One region of the Martinezella sp. CNPSo 3795 genome, then DNA from elsewhere that is predicted to be linked to it. Evidence: riboswitches for the same ligand, from Rfam matches in the RefSeq annotation. Region 1 holds a riboswitch; each other region holds the start of a gene.
What was found. A riboswitch is a leader RNA that binds a small molecule or an ion and turns the genes downstream of it on or off. The one in region 1 is predicted to bind cobalamin.

Region 1 (5,470 bases):
ATCGATCATGGTCATCGGGCCCGGAAGCGCCCATTTGATCGGCTGCTTGGTCTGCTGGCGCAGGAACTTGGCATCTTCAACGAAAACCGGTCTTTGACGAGACACGGCGCCGACAACGGTCGGCACGTTCGCATCATAACGATCCCGGATCCTGACTGTCTCGCGCTTCTCGAAATCAACGCCGTCCAGGTGTTCGATGAACGTCGTGACGAAATGCTGGCGCGTCTGCTCGCCATCGCTGACGATATCGATGCCCGCTTGGCTCTGGTCATCAAGAGAAAGGCAAAGGGCGTCGTGCTTGCCCTCGGTCAATTCCTCGCCTTGCAACTTCCATGGCGACCAGAGCTTCTCGGGTTCGGCAAGCCAAGAGGGCTTCGGCAGGCTGCCGGCAGTTGACGTGGGCAGGAGTGTTTTCATGGCATTCGACCTTGTGATTTCGGTTCGTCAATGAGCGTGCTTGGCAGACCACTGTTCAAGAATGTGCCCGTAAGGCTTGATCAGATGGTCCTCGGCGAACCTCCCCTGCTCCACGGCCAGCCGGCTACGCTCGTCCCGATCGTAGACGATGCGGGTTAGGGAGTAGTCCTGGTGCTTCAGGCTAGGTTGATAGACGCCGCCCGCTGGCGAATTGGCGTTGTAGATTTCGGGACGATAGATCTTCTGGAAGGTCTCCATCGTGCTGATGGTGCCGATCAGTTCGAGATCGGTGTAGTCACGGAGAAGGTCGCCGAGAAAGTAGAATGCCAGAGGCGCCACGCTATGTGGCGACATGAAGAAGCGAACCTTCAATCCCATCTTCCGGAAGTATTCGTCGGTCGTCGAAAACCCATTCTGCTGGTATTCGATCCCCAACACGGGATGCTGATTTTCAGTCCGATGGTATGTCCTGCTGCTCGAGGCGCTCAGGCAGATCACCGGCGGCTTCTTGAAATGCTCTCTGAACGTGTCGGAGTTCAGGAACGATTGAAACAGGTTTCCATGCAGCTCCCCGAAATTCTCCGGTGTGCTGAATTCGGTGCGGTCCTTGTTGTATGAGGGCAGCACGATGCTGAAATCATAGTCGCGGACGTAGGAAGACAGGTTGTTTCCAACGATGCCGTCGATGCGCGCATTTGTGGCTCGGTCGATGATCGTCGTCTTCAGGATCTCTATCAGAGGGAAGGCGTCGGGCCGGTCTCGGGCATCGGTCACAAGCTCAACCGAGATGATGTCGAGGGCGACGGAATATCGATCTCCTGTAGGATTGTCCCAATGAACCAGGGCGTTGAAGCGGTTGTCGATCATCGTCAGGGTGTTGCGAAGATTCTCCTGGCGGCCTGCTCCCCTGGCGAGGTTCGCGAAATTGGTCGTTATGCGCGTGTTGGCTGCCGGAAGGTAGTTCTCATCGAAGGGAATACTCTTGAGGACGAAGCGAAATCCCGCGTCCGGTGCATCATCATCCGTGACATCCGAAGTGAAAGAAGGGTCGCTTTGTTTCTCCTTCATCGCTCTCATCGCTTCTCTCGCCTTTTGACCCGTGAGTACTGCAGGATTCTGCCGTTGGTATGCACATCCCTTATGTCCGAGCCTTTGACGAAGAAAAATTGATTTGATTTCACGCAATCATGAGCGACTCTCATGCTTGGGATGCGAGACCCTCACGCCCCCCTGGACGCCGTGAGAAAGCCCGCAATGAAATCGATGGCCTCTTCCCCACGTCTCAGGCCGAGATGAATGCTCTTGTGGATCCCCGTCCGGCCGATCCGCACCGGGCGAACGCCAAGCGTTGCTGCCTCCTGGCGCACCAGCCAGTCCGGGATGGCGCTGACGCCACGGCCTGCCGCCACCAGCTGGAGCATCATCTCGGTTGTCTCGATATTGCGGTGGTGCCGCGGACTGCAATTGGCGGGCACCAGGAATTGCGTGAACACGTCCAACCTCTGCGGCGGAACAGGGTAGGTCAGGAGCGTTTCATGGGTGAGATCCATCGGGTCGGCATAGTCCCTACTCGCCAGCCTGTGATCGCTCGGTACGGCGAGCACGAGCTCATAGTCGAACACCGGCACATACAGGATACCCGGTGCCTCTATCGGATCCGGAGTGATCAGGATGTCGATCTCGTGGACCATCAGCGCTGACACACCGCCGGCTGCGAATGAGGTCGTCAGCTCCAGGTCTACCTGAGGCCAGTCCACGAGGTAGGGTTTTGTAACCCCCATCAGCCATTGATGGCATGGATGACATTCCATACCGATCTTCAAAGAACCTCGCTGCCCCTGACGATAGTCCGTCAGGACATGTTCGGCCCTCTCGATCTGCGGCAGGACACGCTGCGCCACCGAGACGACGTAGCGGCCGGCCTGTGTGAGACGGAGATTGCGACCGTCCTTCTCCCACATCGCCACGCCATAGCGGTCTTCGAGCTTTCGGATCGTATGGCTGAGCGCGGACTGGGTCACGTTCAGCCGTTCCGCGGCTGCGGTCAGACTTCCCAGGCGATCCACTTCGAGCAGGATCGATAAATGCTGACGGTCAAGCATGAGCGTACCCGTCCTCGCTTCGGGAGAGTTCTACCGCTGGGGCGGCCTCGCGTATGTTAATCGGCCGGCTGTCTTCGCCGACCGCCACCATGTTGAAGAATCCAGTGGCGGTAATGGATCTTTCGCCTGTAAGCAGATTCTCCGACCAGAGCTTTGTCTCAACAAGCATCGAGCTGTGACCCACACGTTCGATACGTGCCTCCGCCTCGACGATCTCCCCGATCTCAATGGGTCTCGCAAAGTCGACACGCTCGGATGATGCCAGGACCACCAGCTTGCCGGAGTAGCGCGATGCTTCCACGAAGGCGGCCTTCGTCATGAAGGAGATGGCCTCGCCCCCGAACATCCGCCCGACACTGTTTGCCTGATCCGGAAAAACGATATCCACCATCTTGACGCCCGCCGTCGAAAGCGGCGTCTCCATGGGCAGGAGTTCCCGCAGGAAGAAATCGCCGGCCCCCTGGCCTTCGGGAATTGCCACCATATTAAAGATGCCGCGAGTGCAGGCATGTCGCTGATGCCCTACAACTGTCTCCGCGAACATCTCCACCTCGACCGTCAGAGACCGACGTCCGGCTCTGACCGGTATCGCCGAAAATTCAACGATGTGGCCGACACGTGCCGGCTGCTTGAAATCGATGCGCTCGCACGAGGCCGTCACGAAGGGGACGCGTCCGAAGCGGCTGGCCGCTATGAATGCGACGCGGTCCATGAAAGCAAGGCCAGCTCCGCCAAACAGCGTTCCGTGATGGTTCGTATCTCCGGGAAAAACGATGTCTATGAGACTGGTCGCCAGCGCTTGCTGGCCAGTTGTTTTGATCGTCGGTGTCATCCGCACTTCCATCAGGTTGAGACGGGGCGGACGCATGACGCAGGGCGAACGGCAGGGCATGCCGATCGCGCAAAGCGGCACACCGGGACACCCCGCCCGTGGACGTTATCTATCGCGGCAGGTCTCCTGGCTTGCGGGTCATCGCTGACGTTCGTCTTCCCGAGGCGTCTTCCTCAGTGACATGTTGAACGACAACTCTCCGCCTACAGTTGCGGGGGCAGCTCCGGTATGGATGCATGACACATCGTCACCAAATTCCCTCTTAGCTCCGGATTTCGACATCCGCAGAACCACGACGGGCACACCATGCCTTGGCGAGAGCGCAGCCGTCAACCATATAACGACATCTTTATATGACTTGGTACATGGTTTATTGGGGTAGAACGCGAAGCCAATGTCTGACTTTATTGGCAAAGGGTGCACCCTACAGTGACCCGAACGCACCGTAAAACCATTTTAGAAACAAGAGCGAACAGACAGGCCTACAATTCTCAGGACGACCGCCTTGAAAGGAGCCGAACTTACGAGCCTCTACTGGTGCCAGCCCTTACAGGTCAGAAGTACACTTTCATCAATGGCTTAGAGATCCAAGCCATGATTTTTGTCACTGCCCCTCCATTTCAGCCGCCACTTCCTTAGCCAACCCAACAAAGACCAGCGCCGCCGCGCTTCGGTAAGCGTCCTTACGTTGCATCAGAACAGCGGTCCGCTGCAAGCGCACGGGATCAAGCGCAACGGCGACCAGGTCCTGATGGGCGAATGCGATTGTTGCGGGCAAGAGTGTCGACAGCCTCGTTCTGCGGACGATTTCGATCACCGCACTAATCGAGTTGGCCTCTATCTGTACTTTCGGGTGAATATCGTGCTGGCGGCAGAAGCGATCGATCTGTTCGCGCGTAGCGAACTCCGCGCTGAGTAGCACCAATGACTCGGTGCTCAGGGCCTGTAGTCCGATTGACGTTTCACTCGCCAGAGGATGCCCGGTGCTGACGACCAGGGCGAGGGTCTCCACCAGCAGGGGGTCCAGATCGATGTCCGGTGTCAGTGTGCCGGAAAACGCGATTCCGACATCGACCTCATCAGCGAGAAGCAATTCCTCCATATGCTCCTGGGAAATCTCCCGCACGTTGAGGAAGATGTTCGGGTAACGACTGTGGAACGCCTCGACGAGAGGGCCGACCAGATATGTCGTGAACGTTGGCGTCACTGCAACGCGCAACGTACCACGGCTGAGATCGCTCACGTCGTGGATAGCGCGCTTGGCTTCCCGAAACTCCTGCGATGCGCGGCGCACGTATTGCAGATAGACCTCTCCGGAATCCGTCAATCGGGTCGTGCGCCCCGATCGGTCGAACAATTGCACGCCGAGGCTTTCCTCCATCAACCTGACCTGCTGCGAAAGCGCCGGTTGCGAGACATGCAGGGCCTCTGCGGCCCGTGTGAAGCTCTGATGCTCCGCGACTGCGAGAAAATAACGAACCTGTCGGGCGAGCATGTCAAAACCTATAAGATTATCTAATCCACCTCATAATAAACGAGACTTTTACATTATGCCATGCCTTCCGTAGCCTTCATATCAACAGATCGAGACACGGAGATTGCAGCGATGAAAGACATTATTGACGGCTTTCTGAAGTTCCAGAGGGAGGCCTTTCCTGAACGGGTTAAGCTGTTCAAGGATCTGGCAAATCAGCAGAACCCGCGGGCTCTGTTCATTTCCTGCTCGGACAGCCGCCTGGTGCCTGAACTGGTTACCCAGCGCGAGCCGGGCGACCTCTTCGTCATCCGAAACGCAGGCAACATCGTCCCGTCCTACGGCCCCGAGCCGGGTGGCGTTTCCGCCTCGGTCGAATACGCCGTCGCGGCGTTGCAGGTCTCCGACATCGTGATCTGTGGCCACTCCGACTGCGGCGCGATGACCGCCATCGCGACGTGCAGGTGCCTCGACCACATGCCCGCCGTGGCCAGTTGGTTGCGCTATGCAGACTCTGCCCGCGTCGTGAACGAAGCCCGCCGGCACCAGGATCAGCCCGCCAAGGTCGCATCGATGGTGCGCGAAAACGTGATCGCCCAGCTCGCCAATATCCAGACGCACCCGTCGGTGCGGCTGGCCCTAGAA
Region 2 (5,470 bases), on a different contig from region 1:
GCATAAGTCTTCTTCGCTTTGCCAAGATCGGTAACAGCTGCGTCCAGCAGCCCATTGGCGAGCTGCCCGGGCTGTTGGTCCGTTTGCTGCGACGCTTGGGCCGGCTGCTGATCCTGCGCAAGGGCAGCCCCCGCCAGCGGGATGATGGCGGTAAACACACCCAATCCCAGCAACAAAAGGGACAATAGAAAAAGACGAGATTTCAGCGGGCGCAAGCAGAGCTCCTCGTTGCACATGAAGTCGCAGGCAGTGGATGACCGAAATCGCCGCAAAAATGGAGACCCGAGTCGTCCTATAGTAGGATTGCGAATTCCATAGTCTTTACGCGTACGCCTTGTAAGACAAAGAAAGGCGACACGAAGGCATTCCATGCCGTTATCCTATCCGGACTCTCCTTCAAAACCGGATATCGGCCGCTCTCATCTTGACGACGACCTGCCGCGCCGATCATCGCCCGCCCGGAAATAGGCCAGGAAAACACCTTGGCAATGGGTCGATCTATGCGCGCCTGCTCCGCAATATCAAGATGAAGGCGACGCCTCCGGTAAGCCCGGTGACCACGCCGATCGGCATGTCCTCCGGAGCCATCACCAGGCGCGCGATGACATCAGCCCAGATCAACGTCAGTGCGCCGAAAGCGGCGCTCAGCGGCACCACGCGCACATTGTCGCCGCCCACGATCAGCCGCACGAAATGCGGCACCATCAACCCGACGAAACCGATTGCGCCTGAAAAGGCGACCATCACGCCGGTCAGCAGCGCCGTGATGACGAAGAGTAGCAAGCGAAATCGTGCAACGGCAATGCCAAGCGTGACGGCCGTTTCATCGCCCATCGCAAGTGCATTGAGCTCCCTCGTCTTCGGAAGAAGTGAAACGAGGCAGAACAGCAGGATGCCGGCGGGATAGATAAGATGTTGCCATTGCGCCAGTCCTAACCCGCCCAGCATCCAGAAGACAACGGTGTTGGCGGCTCTCGGATCGCCCAGAAAGATCAGGAGGTTGCCAAGCGCCGTGAACACGAAGGCTACCGCCACGCCCGACAGGACGAGCCGATCGGCCGAATGCGAGCGCGTCAGCCGCGTCGTCAGCCCGACGGCCGCGGTTGCGAGCAAGGCGCCGGCAAAAGCGAACAACGGCACCGTCAACAGGCCGAGGATCAGCCCGGTATGCAATAGCGCCAGAATGGCGCCGAATGCCGCCCCGGAGGAGACGCCGAGGAGATGCGGGTCCGCCAATGGATTTCGCGTCAGCGCCTGCAGGACGGCGCCGGTGATGGCAAGCCCCGCCCCGACGAGCGCCGCCAGAACGACGCGCGGAAAACGGACGTCCCAGACGATGCTTTCCTGCCCGCTGGACCAGGTGGCCGGAAAGGCACCAACATGCAGTCTGTTGCCGACAATCGACCAGACGGTGGAGAACGGAATGGATGCCGAACCGAGCGAAACACCGGCGGTGATCGACAGAATGAAGCCTATGGCGAGCAAGGGGATGAGGATGGAGAGATTGAGGCGCATGCTTGAAACTTGAGGAAGGGATCCGCCCCATGATCGACTGGTGCGGATCGGCATTGCAGACGATTACATGGCGCTCGGGTGAAAGGCCCTGGCCAGCGTGGCGATGGCCTCGATGTTGCGCGGCCCCGGCGTCGCCTCCACATAGGGCAGCACGACGAAGCGGTCATTCTTCACGGCATCGATATTCCTGAAGGCCGGATTGCCCTTGAGAAAGGCGATCTTCTGGGCGGCAGTGACCTGGCCGTAATCGACGATGACGATCACTTCAGGGTTCTTCTCGATGACCGGCTCCCAGGACACTTCAGTCCAGCTCTTCTCGACGTCGTCCATCACATTGACGCCGCCGGCAGCCTCGATCAAGGCAGTCGGAATGCCGTAGCGCCCCGATGTGAACGGCTTTTCCTCACCGGAGTCATAGACGAAAACGCTGGTCGGCTTGGCGACATGACCGATCCTCGCCTGGACCTCGCCAAGCTGCTTGCGATAGCCGGCGACCAGCGCTTCCGCCCTGTCCTCGACGCGGAAGATCCTGCCGAGATTGAGGAGATCCACGAACATGTCGTCCATGGTCGGCTTGTTCTTCTGCATGACGAAGATGCAAGATTCGGTCAGCTCATAGACCTTGATGCCGAAGGGGGCGAGCGTTTCCGGAGTTACCTCGCCGCCGACCTTCATGCCGTAGTTCCAGCCGGCAAAGAAGAAATCCGCATTGGCGCCGAGCAGCACCTCTTTGCTCGGATATTTCGGCGACAGCTCCGGCAGTTCCCTCACGCCGTCACGCAGCTTCTCATCCAGCGTCTTCCAGCCGGAAATGCCGGTATAGCCGACCATGCGGTCCTGTAGCTTCAGCGCCAACATCATCTCGGTCAGGTTGACGTCGTTGGAAACGGCCCGCTCCGGCGCTTTGTCGAAGGTCACATCGCGATTGCAGCTGCGCACGGTGACAGGCTCGGCGAGCGTCGTGCCCGCAAACAGGCTTCCGATAAGCAAGGCCGCGGCAGACAGGGACATGCGAGAAAACATGAATAACTCCAATGATCGTATTATCGAAGGGAAAAGGAAAAGCGCTGCGGGCCGCCGTCGGTGTGATGCAGCCGCGTACCAACCCTGAAAGCGTTCGAGACATGCTCCACAGTCAGGACTTCGGCAGGTTCGCCGTGGCCCATAAGCCGCCCGCAATCCATGACGGCGATCTGCGTCGCAAAATCAGCAGCGAGATTGATATCGTGCAGCGTCGTGATGATCGTCGGGCCGAGTCTCTTGAGTAGCTCAAGAATCTCGAGCTGATGGCGGATGTCGAGGTGATTGGTCGGCTCGTCGAGGATGATGAGTTCCGGCTCCTGTGCCAAGGCGCGGGCGATCAGCGTCCGTTGCTTCTCACCACCCGACAGCGACGCGAATTGCCGCTGTGCCAAAGACTCCAGTTCCAGACGGGCAAGCGCCTTGGTCGTGACCTCATGGTCGCGATCGCTCCAGCGTGCCATGCCCTTGCGGTGCGGGATGCGGCCCATCAACACCACGTCCCGCACGCTGAAGGGAAAATCACCTGGCGTCTCCTGCGGCACGACGGCGATGCGCTGCGCCGCCTCCCGCGGACCTATGGACCAAAGATCGATGCCGTCGAGACGCACCGAACCTCGCTGCGGCTTGAGGCCGCGATAGAGGCAGCGCAGCAAGGTCGACTTGCCGGCTCCATTCGGACCGATGATCGCAAGCCGGGCGCCGGCCTCGACTGATAGCGTGATGCCACTGATGATCGGCATTCCCTTCTGGGGACCCCAGCTGATGCCGTCTGCTTCCAGTCGTGCGCTTCGTTCGGACATGACCCGGCTCCTATTGCAATACGACCAGCTGGCGTTCGGCTGATACGATGGCGGCGGGAATGCGCGCGAGGGTCTTGCCTGCCAGCGCTCTCGGGCGTTCGCTTTCGCGGGTCAGCCCATCGGGGCGATCCCGATAAAGCTTCGCGAAGGAGACGAGCGCACCGATATCGCTCGCATCCTCGATGTCACCGAAGAGGTACGTCGACTTTGGCGTGGCCTGGAAAGCGACCGTGCACGGCCGTTCGCAGCCCGCCATACAGACGCTGCCCTCCAGGCTGAAATCATCTGCGAGTGCGGCGTCAGCCTGGGAGATCGCCATCTGCAGATGTTTCAGGAGTTCGAGGCCCGGCCGGCACGGTTTGCCGACATGACGGCAGTTGGTGCACACGGTGATCCGGTGCGTCGCCTCTTTTGTATTATCCATGAGATGCCTCCCGGAGATTTCGCCGGAGGCACAGTCAAGATGGGGCCAGCGGACGCAGCGGCGCCCTCGCCCAACCACTGATTTTCCATCGGAACACCCCGTCCGTTGCGGTTGATATCGTCGATGGCAGGTCTCCTGGCTCGCGGGTCACAACTCGTTCGCGCCTTCCCGGCTTGACGCCAGTGGCATATTGCGAACGCGCTCTCCGCTTACAGTTGCGGGGGCAGCCACGGTCTTGGCCCCTGATGGGTAATCCGCACCGTGTTCCCTTTTCAGCCGCCATCCGGATCGATCCGAAAGCAGCACCATCGGCGGTATTCATGTCATAGAAAGCGGATGCGGGCAACGGGGATGTCATATGCGCTTTCATTTGTCCTGGAGCTTCGGCCTGAGTAGGCAATCGTTACGTTATTACATAACAAATGACAAGCCATTATCTCCGCTCGAGGCCGCAACTGCGATATGCATATGCGGCAGCACTCAATCGCGATCCAGAATGAAAGAAACCGCAGGGCTGTCAGACCGCCTTGCACTGAGGATGAAAACGCTCCGCGACGCTCTCTGCCGCCGCATAGGCCTGCGTCACGATCTCAGGCACCAGATCGATGTCGGGGAGACTTCCAAGTCCCAGGGGACCAATCGCAAAAAGCCCGTCTGTCGTACGCCCGTTGACCTCAAGCGAGCCTGTCGCGTCCACGGCGAGACCGAGGCCAAGCTCGTCCGGCACCGCGAGACCGGCATCGATGAGGCTACGCAGCAAGGGTGCATTCAAATCCGGCGCCTGGCACCGACAATCGATTACGTCGTCGGCATAGAGCTGCTCGGTCTCCTGCCGGCCAGCCGGCTTCAAAACCAGCCCGGTCGGCGTGCGGCGGATAAAATGACCGCGCCGCAGCAGCGTATTGCCCTCGGCAAGCTCCTGATTGAGGCGTACATGCAGCGCCTCGGGAAGCCGATTGCGATGGCTGTCATAAAGCGCCCGCAAATGGCGGTTGAACTGCTGCTTCTGCCCGGCTGGCAGAGATCGCCAAAGCGAGCGCGCATGCTTGCGCAAGCCGTTCATGACGGATTGCCAGCTCTGGCCGTTCGCCTCCGCCTCGACGCAAGCCTTGCGGACGAAGCGGACGATCTCGCTGAGCTTGCCGGGCATCTCGTCGGCAGGGAAAACCGGATCGGCATTGTTGCGTGTGTGGCTCTGCGGCAGAAAGCCTCGCCGCGAAACAATGGTGATCTGCCCCGTATAGCCGTTCTCACGCATCTGCAGCAGCCGATCGACGACGCGCAGGCCGCTTCCGAGCAGGATCGTATGCGGTCGCGACACGAGACGGCGCGCCCGCACCGTCGTCGGCACGGTCACGAGATCGCTGGCCTGGAATTCGTGATCGCTAATGCCATAGCCTGTCGCCAGCACCACCATGTCGAAAGGCGCATTGGCGGCGCCATCGCTTTCCACTACGAAACGGCCGCCCCGAACACGCCGAAGCCCGAAGACCGTCTCGCTGCTGACCTGCACCGCCACATCCCGCCGTGACGAGAAGGCTTCCGAAAAGCGCTGATAGACGTAGTCGCTGAAAATGCTCTTCGGTACGAAGATCTGCAAAAAACCGGGTATGGCGGCGGGGACGGCGCTGCGGAAAGGCGCATTACCGCAAAGCCATTGATTGAAGTCGTCGGGATCTCCCGCGGAAACGGAAAGATCGCGAACACG
Region 3 (5,470 bases), on a different contig from region 1:
CCGGGCGGCGTATTGCGCAGCCGCGCCCAATTGGCCGCAAGCCGCGCCGTATAGCGCATGCGATCCTGAAGTGGCTCGCTGGCAACGATATTGGCCTCGACCCTTTCATCATAGCGGGCCGCAGCCTTGAAGGACACGGCGCGGGCGAGAACGCGCCCGTCGACCTCGGGGAGCGCCACGTTCATGCCGAGATCGCGCGCCGAAAGCCCCTGCGAAGATTCCTCCCACGCCTCCTTCGGCGACGCCGAGAAGATGGCTTGCAGAACGACGGCATCGCCCGTTTCCAGCACCGTCGCCTGACGATCTGCACCGGGTGCCGAAACGGCAAAGCCCGTGGCATTGATGACCACGCCCGGTTTCAGCTCGGTAAAGACACTTTCGAGAATACCGACCGACACGGCGTCCTTGAGGCTATAGGCAAAGACCGGCAACGGCCGCATGCCCTCAGCGATAAGCGCCTCTATCATGGCTTCGACAGGTCTGGTTTCACCGCTCTGAACCAACGCCCGATAGAAGGAAATCGCGACGGTCGGAGGTTCGAATCCTGCAGGGATCACCATCTCCGCTTTGGAGACTCTCCTCCACTCCTCGACGCCGATCACGCCCCGCCCTGGCCACCAGATCCCGGCCTTCATCAAGGGTACGGCGGGCATCGGCTTCTCGGCGCCTGAGAGCATCGCCTCGGCATAGGCGAGAAACGCCCGCGAATTCGCCTCGCCGCCCTCGATCAGATAGGACCAGAGCGCATTGAGATCATCGAGTGCGACGTTGGAAAATGGCGTTAGCCCGGGATCGGGTTTCGAATCTCCCGGCAGCACCGCGATCAAGGCACCCTGGCGCGCTGCACAGGCATGCAGCGCTTCCAGCGCATAGTGGAAGTAGCTTGCTCCTCCGAGCGCCCGCACGATGATGAGCTTCGCATACCGCGCCGTTCTGTCAATATAGGTATCGACGGACATCGGATGCTTGAGGCTCATCAGGCTTGCAAGCCGAAGGGAACGGCCGCCCTCTCCGTGGGCTGCGGCAATCGCCGCAAGCTCGGTATCGGCGGCCGACAGAAAGAGGATATCGCCGGGCGACTGCCCAAGGTCGATCGCCTCCTCTCCGTCGCTGATGGTTCCCTTTTGGGCTAGAAGGAGGTGCATGGACGTCCCTTAGACCAATGCTTCGATCGCCTTGCGAACGATCGTCTCGTCCATCTCGTGCAGGCCGATCACGACAAGCCGGGTCGCGCGGGCTTCACCCGGCGTCCAGGCGCGATCGAAATAGGTGTCGATGCGGCTGCCGACGGCCTGAAGCTGCAGGCGCATGGGCTTGCCGGGGACATCGACGAAGCCCTTGAGGCGCAGCACATCATGCTCCGCAATCACGCCCTTCAGCGCATCGACGAAGGCGGCCGGATCGGCAATCGGGCCGAGTTCGACGACGAAGCTGTCGAACTCGTCGTGGTCATGCGGCGTGCCATCCTCGTGCTCCAACTCGTGGTGAGATTTGCGGTTGACGATATCGTCTTCCGTGCCGATCCCGAGGCCGAGCAGGACAGTGGCGGGCACATCGCCGTTCTTGGCCTCGATGATTGTCGGCTTGCGGGCGGTGCGCGAGGCTACTTCGGCGCGGACGCGGCCGAGACCATCAGTGTCGATCAGATCGGTCTTGTTGAGCACGATCAGATCGGCGCAGGTCAGCTGATCCTCGAACAGTTCCTCGATCGGGCTTTCGTGATCAAGCGAGTCGTCCTCGACGCGAGCAGCCTCTACGGCGTCGTGATCGTCGGCGAAACGGCCGGCGGCAACAGCCGCGCTGTCGACCACCGTGATGACGCCGTCGACGGTGACATGGGTGCGAATGTCAGGCCAGTTGAAGGCGGCAACCAGCGGCTGCGGCAGGGCAAGGCCTGATGTTTCGATGACGATATGATCCGGGCGCGCATCGCGCTCCAGAAGCTTCGTCATCGTCGGGATGAAGTCGTCGGCGACGGTGCAGCAGATGCAGCCATTGGTCAGCTCGATGATGTCATCTTCCGTGCAGTTCTCCGCACCGCAGCCCTTCAGCACGTCGCCATCAACGCCGAGGTCGCCGAACTCGTTGATGATCAGCGCGATCTTCTTGCCGCCGGCATTCTGCAGGAGGTTGCGGATCATCGTCGTCTTGCCGGCTCCCAGGAAGCCAGTGATGACGGTGGCGGGAATCTTTTCCTGGTTCATATGGATCAGCCCTTCATTTTCAGCGGCAAGCCCGCTGCGATAAAATAAACTTCGGCACTCGCCGCCGCGACCATCTGGTGCAGGCGGCCGGCATGATCGCGAAATTCGCGCGCCATGCGATTTTCTGGTACGATTCCCAAGCCCACCTCGTTGGAGACGAGAACGAGCCTTGATCGCGCAGTCGGCAGAAATGCAGTGAGAGCGGCAAATTCTGCCGCCATATCCCGCTCGGCCATCATCAGATTGGTCACCCAGAGCGTCAGGCAGTCGATAAGCACCGCCCGCCCCTCCGCGTCGATAGCGGCAAGCTGCCCGACGAGATCCATAGGCTCCTCATGCGTCTGCCATAGATCGCCGCGATCGGCACGATGCTTGGCGATGCGCTCGCGCATCTCGTCATCCCACGCCCGCCCTGTCGCCACATAGTGACATTCGAGGCCGGTATCCGACACCAGCGATTCTGCAAACCTGGATTTGCCGGAGCGCGCGCCGCCAAGAACGAAGACCGCTTGGGAAATCGAAGACGACATGCGTTATGCCCGCTCTCGAGCAAAAGCGAGGGTCGGCAGCACGTCGCTGGAACCGGGAAACAGGCGCCTACACGCCGAAAACTCGTCTTGCGCCATGACAACCTCCGTGCTGGCAGCGGAACTCGCGTCCCAAAACAGGCTCTGCGCCCGGCACGCATGGCAGGTCTCCTGGCTCGCGGATGAGGCGACGCGACGGGGGCGGACCGAAACCGGTCGCCCCCGATCGTGCGCCAGCGGATCTTTCTCACCTTCCCGGCAATGCATCATGAAAAGGCGGACGATTCGTAGAATAAGAGGCGTCCAGCCCCGGTTAATCATGATGCCACACCAGTGGCTTTTTCGATTTGCGCCTGCCTCGCCCCCGTTCGCCCCATGCGAACCATCGACGAAATAGACTTCAAACCGAACGAAAGACCCTGACCGCTCTACAGTCGCGGGGTCGGCTGTGATGAGAACGCCCGGATTGGGTCCGCCCCTTCACATTCCCTTTTCATCCCATGCGGCAGATCGCCGCTCAGGAACCATTCGTTATGCCGCAATGATTAGGCTTTCACTGAGTTCAAGTCAATCAAGGGCATGGATGCGACCTGCGCCATCCTGATTGCGAATTCGGTTGAAAATTCCCATAAAACCAGCGGCTTTTTTGCCGTATTTCTTTGATGTTAGGAGTTTATAGAAGGTAAGCCCTCACATTCGAGCAAAACGTATCGTCCGCTTCCAATGCTGCAGAAATTCCAACCGCGACGTCTCGGCGTCTTCTCGGTCCTATTCGATCTCGGTCGCTTCAGGGCATTGCTGCGCCGTGGCGAGCTGGGACTTGTTTTTGCCGGCGCGCTGGTGGGAATAGCGTCCGGCTGTGCCGTCACCGCGATGAGCTATATCTCGCGCAAGCTTCACAGCGTCATCTACGGTATAACCGACTACGAACGCTTGAGTTCGGCAGCAATGGCGATTCCCGACAAATCGGTGTTGTTCATCGCACCGATCGCAGGCGGCATCATTCTCGGCATATTGCTCTACATATTGTCGCGCACGCGCAAGAAGCCGATGGTCGACCCGATCGAAGCCAATGCGCTGCATGGCGGCCGGATGTCGCTTACCGACAGCATCATCGTCGCCGTGCAGAACCTGATCTCGAATGGATTCGGCGCGTCCGTCGGGCTTGAAGCGGGTTACACGCAGCTCGCGGCCGGCATTGCCTCCAAATTCGGCTATAAGATGCAGATGCGCCGCGCAGACCTGCGCATGCTCGTCGGCTGCGGTGCTGCGGGTGCTATTGCCGCAGCATTCAATGCGCCGCTCACCGGTGCCTTCTATGCCTTTGAGCTCATCATCGGCAGCTATTCGATCCTGACGCTAACCCCTGTCGTCGTCTCGGCACTGATATCGACGATGATTGCAAGACTGCTTGCCGGCGATGACTTCGCCATCGATATCGATCATTTCGGGGCGATCGTTCCGGCGGATTATCTTCCAGCCATCCTGCTTGGTGCCTTCTGCGCCGGTATCGGCATCCTGATCATGCAGGGCGTCGCCTGGGTCGAAGAATTGGCACGCAAGAGTTCCATCGCGCCGCCTTTCCGGCCCGCGCTCGGCGGGCTCGTCGTCGGAACACTGGCGCTGATTTCGCCGCAGGTCCTGTCTGCCGGGCATGGCGCGCTGCATCTCAATCTGTCTACGGACGTGACGCTGGGCGCCTTGCTGGGTCTATTCCTACTGAAATCGCTCGCCTCCGCAATATCGATCGGCTCCGGCTTCAGAGGCGGCCTCTTCTTCGCTTCGCTGTTCATGGGCGCGCTGCTCGGCAAGATCTTCGCTTATTGTGCACCCTATTTCGATCATGCCACGCTGACGCCGGTCGTCTATGCCGTCGTCGGCATGAGCTCGCTGGCCGTTGCCATCATCGGCGGCCCGCTGACCATGACCTTCCTGGCGCTTGAAATCACCGGGGACTTTCCGATCACTGCCCTGGTGCTGGCCGCCGTCATCACCTCGTCGCTGGTGGTGCGCACGACCTTCGGCTACTCCTTCGCCACATGGCGCTTCCATTTGCGCGGCGAGAGCATCCGCAGCGCCCACGATGTCGGCTGGATCCGCAATCTGACGGTCGCCCGCATGATGCGCCCCGACGTGCACACGGGCAGCATCGACATGAGCATCGAGGAATTCCGCAAGAATTTTCCGATCGGCTCGGCGCAGCGCGTCATCCTGATCGACAAGAACGAGAAATATTCCGGAATGGTTCTCGTGCCCGACGTCTATGCGAGCCCGATCGAAAAGGACGACGAGGAGCACGGCCTTTCCGATTTCATCCGGCTGCGTAACGAATTCCTGCAGCCGCAAATGAACGCCAAGCAGGCAGCCGCGATGTTCGACCAGACGAAGAGCGAAGCGCTCGTTGTGGTCAACGATTTGATCGAGCGTAAGGTCATCGGTCTGCTGACGGAGAGCTATACGCTGCGCCGCTACAGCGAAGAACTCGACCGCCGGCGGCGGGAAGTGTCGGGGGAACTTTAGGCGACCAGACCGTCGAGCCAGGCGGGATCGAGTACACTTTCCAGCTCTGCCGCAACTTCGTCCAGCGCCGCATCGACGCTGGCGCGATAGTTCATGCGCTCGCCGGAAAGACCGAAGCTTGCCAGCAGCTTCGCCCGGTAAGCATCGCTGCCGAAAAGACCATGCAGGTAAGTGCCCATAACACGGCCATCCGGCGATATGGCTCCATCGGGCCGCCCG
Region 4 (5,470 bases), on a different contig from region 1:
CGCTGTTCTTCCGTGACACCGCAACCACGCGCGATATCAACAAGGCGCAGATCTACGCCTGGAAGAAGGGCATCAAGACCATCTACTACATCCGGCTTCGCCAGATGGCGCTCGAAGGCACGCAGGTTCAGGGCTGCGTTTCCTGCACGCTCTGAACCCTTGAAGGACGATGACAATGAACATGCAATTCAAGCCGGCAAGCCGCGTTCGCGCCATCAACTGGAACCGCATTGAAGACGATAAGGATCTCGAAGTCTGGAACCGCCTGACCGGCAATTTCTGGCTGCCGGAAAAGGTGCCCTTGTCGAACGACATTCAATCCTGGGCGACACTGAAGCCTGAGGAGCAGCAGCTCACCATCCGCGTCTTCACCGGCCTGACGCTGCTCGACACGATCCAGAATGGTGTCGGCGCCGTAAAGCTGATGGCTGATGCCGTAACCCCGCATGAAGAAGCGGTGCTGTCGAACATCTCCTTCATGGAAGCGGTGCACGCGCGCTCCTATTCCTCGATCTTTTCGACGCTCTGCCTGACGCCCGATGTCGATGATGCCTATCGCTGGTCGGAGGAGAACGAATTCCTACAGAAGAAGTCTACGCTGATCATCGAGCAATATGCCTCTGGCGATCCCTTGAAGAAGAAAGTCGCGAGCGTCTTCCTTGAGAGCTTCCTGTTCTATTCCGGCTTCTATCTGCCGATGTTCTGGTCGAGCCGCGCCAAGCTCACCAACACAGCCGATATGATCCGCCTCATCATCCGCGACGAAGCCGTGCATGGCTATTACATCGGCTACAAATTTCAGCGCGGGCTTGAGCGGCTTTCGGACGAGCAACGCCAGGAGATCAAGGACTTTGCCTTCGATCTTCTGCTGGAGCTTTATGACAACGAGGCTAAATATACCGAAGCGCTCTATGACGGCGTCGGGCTAACAGAAGACGTCAAGAAGTTCTTGCATTACAACGCCAACAAGGCGCTGATGAACCTCGGCTACGAGGCGCTCTTCCCCGCCGAAGCCTGCAAGGTCAACCCGGCCATCCTCTCGGCGTTGTCGCCGAATGCGGATGAGAACCACGACTTCTTTTCTGGCTCGGGCTCGTCCTATGTGATCGGCAAGGCGGTCGCCACAGAGGATGAGGATTGGAATTTCTGAGCAGCGCTTTAAGTCCGCCATCCAGTCGAAGGTTGCATCGATCAAGCAAATTGAGGCGGGATATTTCGATTTACCGATGAATCGGCGGATCCAGGACAAGGGAGACTATGGTCCTCTTGGCCCGTTTTCGCGATATAGCGTGACCGGCCACACAAGGGTGAGCGGCCGGTCGCACGTTTCAATGAATGGCCAAACGACCCGACGCGCGTGATGTCGGAACAATGCGCTCGACGACTGCGCCGAACACAAGGCCTAATGTGCCCCACATCAGTATCTGAGCAACCATCGACGCGACGCGGAACTTCCAGAGCAAATCGGCCGGGAAGCCTTCCGGAACTTCATTGATCCCTGGCAGAAGCTGTCCAGCGAGAAAGACAACCGCAAAGTAAACGGCGGTTACGATAAACGTCGCATTCCAGGCTCCCCAACGAGCTATCAAGCCGCTGCGAAGTTTTGCTGCGAAGATCATGCTGATGACGGAGATCAGGATCATGCCGAAGTAAAGTTCGGTTCGAGGAGCGATCGTTTCAGGATTGCCGATCGATGGCGGATTTGCCGGATACTTGATATTCGGCACGAGATAGACCGAAATGAAACCCGTCAGGGCAACCAGGGCGGCAGAAACCCGTGGGGAGGCCGTGCCACCAAAGCGTCCGTAGGAAAACGCGAAGGTCAGTGCGAACAATCCGCCGAAAGCCGTGCAGTAGACCATGACGCCCGTCAATAGGCCCCAACTGGCCTGCATCGGTCGGCTGACGAGTTCCGGCTCTTCAGATGGCATGGCCATGCCCTTAGCCATCTCTTCTTTCGCCTTTGCCTCATCCATCTGCGATTCAAAAGCGATCGCACGGTCTACCTGCGGTTCTCCGTAGAGCTTCAAAAAGCCAAAACTGATAAGTCCGGCGATGATGCCGACAAGCATCCCGCGAACGAGTAAATCTCTTACCATTTAAAGGTCCCTCTTAGTGGCAGGGAAAACCGAGCAGATGGCGACCGTCATGCACCCATTCATGGACATACATGCCATGGATGATTGACGTTGCGCCTTCTTCGGCGCCGACAAAGTAAATCGCCAGCAGGCAGAGAAGGCCAGCAAAAATTGCCCACGGGACAATATCCCGCAATGGTATGGGAAGAGCAGGTGAAACGGTTGGTGCGAAAGCAGCGCTTGTCATGGTGAACTCCTGGGGATTGCGCGTCCTGGGTTGGTACATGCCTATTCAGGTTGAGGGTCTGGCTCGCGATACAGCCCCATAGGGCCGCATCTCTTACAGTGGCGCGACCGCGCCGGATTTTCACCGGCTTCCTCGACCTTGAAGATGCAAGACCACCATGAGACCAAGGCTGGCGGAGTGTCAATATCGGCAGCTTAAGAAGGGCGCTTGTAGTATTGGGCAGAGACGCTGTACGCCATTGATTTTCTAATTTTGCGCGCGTCCGCATTGCCGCGTCGGATTGGATTTTTGCCGGAAGCTGCGATATAAATCGTCATCGACGTTTCATCGGGTGACTCGAGATGATCAACCGCCGCCAGTTTCCGCTACGTGCCTCCGCGCCGGCCTTTGCAGCTGCCTGGGTACTGATCATCGCCGGTGCCAGTGTCGCCCTCAGCACGGTTTTTGCCTGCATCACGCCTTTTGTGGCATTGGCTACTGTCTCAGTAATCATGCTGCCGCGCCGGATGGCTTTCACTGCTGTGCTGCTCGCCTGGTTAGCCAACCAGATGGTTGGGTATTTTATTCTTGGCTATCCGCGTAATTGGGACAGCTATGCATGGGGCATCGCCATCGGCTTCGCAGCCCTGGCGGCGTTCCTGGCAGCCACGCTTGTCGCGCGGGTCAAATCTGCAGCTTCCTCGCTTGGGCTGCGGCTTTCGCTGCCGCACTGGTCGCTTACGAAGGCATCCTTTTTGCCGCCACGGCATTTCTTCCTTCTGGAGACGGTGCCTTTTCCTTATCCATCATCGCAAAGGTCGTGCTGATCAATCTAGTGGCTGCCGCCGGCTTGGTGTGCTTGAACGGCGTTGCGGCGATTGCCCGCATTCTCGTCGTCAGGCCGGTGTTACATTTGGCGCGCTAGCAAGCCGCGAACATCTATCGTTTGATTTCTCCCGGCGGTGCTTGCGCCCGGCCAACCGGAAATGCGGCTCCTGCCACTTGATCGAGCGGAATAATGTTCCATTGATCGGCACGGCCAACGGCATTCCTCTTAGAGCGCAGGATTTCGCACTAATCTTGTTCTGTCCCCAAGAAGTCTGATCGGCCGCGTTCGCGCGGAGTGAACGGGTTTCACCCTTTAAGGAAGATCGAGAGCTCCCGAGCCACCGTTTCCGGATCCTCCCGCTGTGGGAAGTGCCCGACGTTCTGAAGGACAATCCGGTCGAAGGGACCGGAAAACTTCTTGTGCAGATCTTCTGACAATTCCGGCGGATTGACACCGTCATCCATGCCCTGAAAATAAACCGTGGGGAGAGAAAGGGATCGCGTCTCCCTGATACGGTCTTCGAGCCAGACGCTTTGCGGATCGGGCTCGGCTTCGCCCCACCTAACTCTGTAGCTGTGGAGGGTAATGGCTACCCAGTCCGGATTGTCGAAGGATTTCGATACGGCGGCGAACGTCTCCTCGTCGAACCAGCCGTCGGGGCTCCAGTTTTCCCATTGAAGCCGCGCGAAGCCGTGCGGATCCTTCTTGATTGCGTCGGCGCCGCGCTTCGTTGCCATGAACCAATGATACCAATAGCGCTGCGCCTGCCGGAAGGGCGGCATCTTCAGTCCGCCCATGCGCGGTAGCGAGGAAAGAAGCGCCATCCTATCGACCCGGTCCGGCCATCCAATGGCAAGAGCTTCGGCGATATTCGAGCCCCAGTCGTGACCGACGACGGAGAACCTCTCGATGCCGAGACCGTCCATGAGGGCGATCGCATCCATTGCGAGAACCGCGCCGTTCGCGGTGCGCAACGCCTTGTCGTTCCGGAAAACGGTTCCGCCGAAGCCGCGAAGGTAAGGCGCAATGAGGCGAAGGTTTCGGTCCTGCAGGTTTGACGACACAGCCTTCCAAGTGGAGGCGTCGTCGGGCCATCCATGCAACAGGAGAACGGGATAGCCGCCGCGTGCTCCGGATTCGTCGAACGCAATCTGCAGGTCGCGAATGTCGAGGTGCGGCATGACGATACTCCTGGTTCGACTAAGCAACACATAGGGCCGGCGCTTGGTTCCGGTGAATGGAACATTACAGCGCCACCTTGGTTGATGCCCTGGGCGGTGACGCCCGCACGTCGAAGGCCGCAGCCATGAAATTCCAGCACCGATTTCCGATCAGCCGACGATCCGTACTTGCGGAAGCAAGCGCGACGCTCGCGGCGCCGGTCTTTTCAAGCGTCGTCTGGTCGATTTCGAACATGCAGGAGGACACGCAAATGGACGATCCCACAACGAAGTACCCGAAGCCGCCGTTCCAGAAGCAGAGCCAGCCGTTTCCCGGCCTTGCCGGCAAGATGAACCCCAAGCCGGATCATGGCGAGATATCCTATAAGGGCTCCGGCCGTCTCGCTGGGCGCAAGGCGCTGATCACCGGAGGCGATTCCGGAATGGGACGCGCCGCAGCCATCGCCTATGCCCGCGAGGGCGCAGACGTCGCCATCAACTATCTGCCCGACGAGGAGCCCGATGCGAAGGAAGTCATCGCCCTCATCGAGAAGGAAGGCCGAAAGGGCGTGGCGTTGCCCGGTGATCTCCGTGACGCCGCCTTCTGTGAAAAACTGGTCGACGATGCGGTCAAGGCGCTGGGCGGTCTCGACATCCTCGTGAACAACGCCGGGCGACAACAGCAGGCTAAGTCGATTGACGACATCACCTACGAGGCCTTCGACGCGACGATGAAGACTAACATCTATGCGACGTTTCTTCTGACGAAGGCTGCCCTCAAACACATGAAGCCAGGTGCGACGATCATTCAGACGGCGTCGGAGCAGGCCTACGACCCGTCGGAGAACCTCGTCGATTACGCGATGACCAAGGCGGCAATGATGAACTTCACCAAGTCGATGGCGAAGCAACTCGGTCCGAAGGGCATTCGCGTTAACGGCGTCGCGCCCGGTCCGATCTGGACGCCGCTTCAGGTCAGCGGCGGAGCGACGATGGAAAAGCTCGAAAAGTTCGGCGGCGACACACCGATGGGCCGTCCCGGTCAGCCCGCGGAACTTGCATCGATCTACGTGCAGCTCGCAGACCCCCAGGCGAGCTACGCCACGGGACAGGTTTACGGCGCGGCGGGCGGCGGCGGCCAGCCGTAAACTCACCTGCTTCACCGAAACGCCGATCG

Region 2: another riboswitch for cobalamin. It lies ahead of AC13QY_RS14320 (DUF1636 family protein); the one in region 1 lies ahead of AC13QY_RS30980 (acyl-CoA thioesterase).
Region 3: another riboswitch for cobalamin. It lies ahead of cobU (bifunctional adenosylcobinamide kinase/adenosylcobinamide-phosphate guanylyltransferase); the one in region 1 lies ahead of AC13QY_RS30980 (acyl-CoA thioesterase).
Region 4: another riboswitch for cobalamin. It lies ahead of AC13QY_RS31405 (CbtB domain-containing protein); the one in region 1 lies ahead of AC13QY_RS30980 (acyl-CoA thioesterase).

The regions. Positions count from the first base shown of each region.
Region 1 covers NZ_JBXSOQ010000020.1:49,305-54,774, reverse strand. Annotated here, with positions in the region: gene AC13QY_RS30995 (methionine synthase) at 1-417, opposite strand, end outside; gene AC13QY_RS30990 (DUF1852 domain-containing protein) at 445-1,602, opposite strand; gene AC13QY_RS30985 (LysR family transcriptional regulator) at 1,638-2,519, opposite strand; gene AC13QY_RS30980 (acyl-CoA thioesterase) at 2,512-3,351, opposite strand; cobalamin riboswitch at 3,451-3,661, opposite strand; gene cynR (transcriptional regulator CynR) at 3,956-4,846, opposite strand; gene AC13QY_RS30970 (carbonic anhydrase) at 4,958-5,470, shown strand, end outside.
Region 2 covers NZ_JBXSOQ010000004.1:193,294-198,763, reverse strand. Annotated here, with positions in the region: gene AC13QY_RS14340 (mechanosensitive ion channel family protein) at 1-215, opposite strand, end outside; gene AC13QY_RS14335 (FecCD family ABC transporter permease) at 499-1,515, opposite strand; gene AC13QY_RS14330 (ABC transporter substrate-binding protein) at 1,579-2,538, opposite strand; gene AC13QY_RS14325 (ABC transporter ATP-binding protein) at 2,559-3,338, opposite strand; gene AC13QY_RS14320 (DUF1636 family protein) at 3,349-3,762, opposite strand; cobalamin riboswitch at 3,871-4,087, opposite strand; gene AC13QY_RS14315 (FAD/NAD(P)-binding protein) at 4,280-5,470, opposite strand, start outside.
Region 3 covers NZ_JBXSOQ010000004.1:231,739-237,208, reverse strand. Annotated here, with positions in the region: gene cobN (cobaltochelatase subunit CobN) at 1-1,145, opposite strand, end outside; gene cobW (cobalamin biosynthesis protein CobW) at 1,155-2,204, opposite strand; gene cobU (bifunctional adenosylcobinamide kinase/adenosylcobinamide-phosphate guanylyltransferase) at 2,210-2,734, opposite strand; cobalamin riboswitch at 2,876-3,275, opposite strand; gene AC13QY_RS14490 (chloride channel protein) at 3,455-5,251, shown strand; gene AC13QY_RS14485 (cobyric acid synthase) at 5,248-5,470, opposite strand, start outside.
Region 4 covers NZ_JBXSOQ010000022.1:35,825-41,294, reverse strand. Annotated here, with positions in the region: partial or broken gene AC13QY_RS31420 (class 1b ribonucleoside-diphosphate reductase subunit alpha) at 1-155, shown strand, start outside; gene nrdF (class 1b ribonucleoside-diphosphate reductase subunit beta) at 176-1,150, shown strand; gene AC13QY_RS31410 (CbtA family protein) at 1,329-2,099, opposite strand; gene AC13QY_RS31405 (CbtB domain-containing protein) at 2,113-2,325, opposite strand; cobalamin riboswitch at 2,358-2,481, opposite strand; partial or broken gene AC13QY_RS31400 (hypothetical protein) at 2,667-3,229, shown strand; gene AC13QY_RS31395 (alpha/beta fold hydrolase) at 3,439-4,314, opposite strand; gene AC13QY_RS31390 (SDR family oxidoreductase) at 4,548-5,441, shown strand.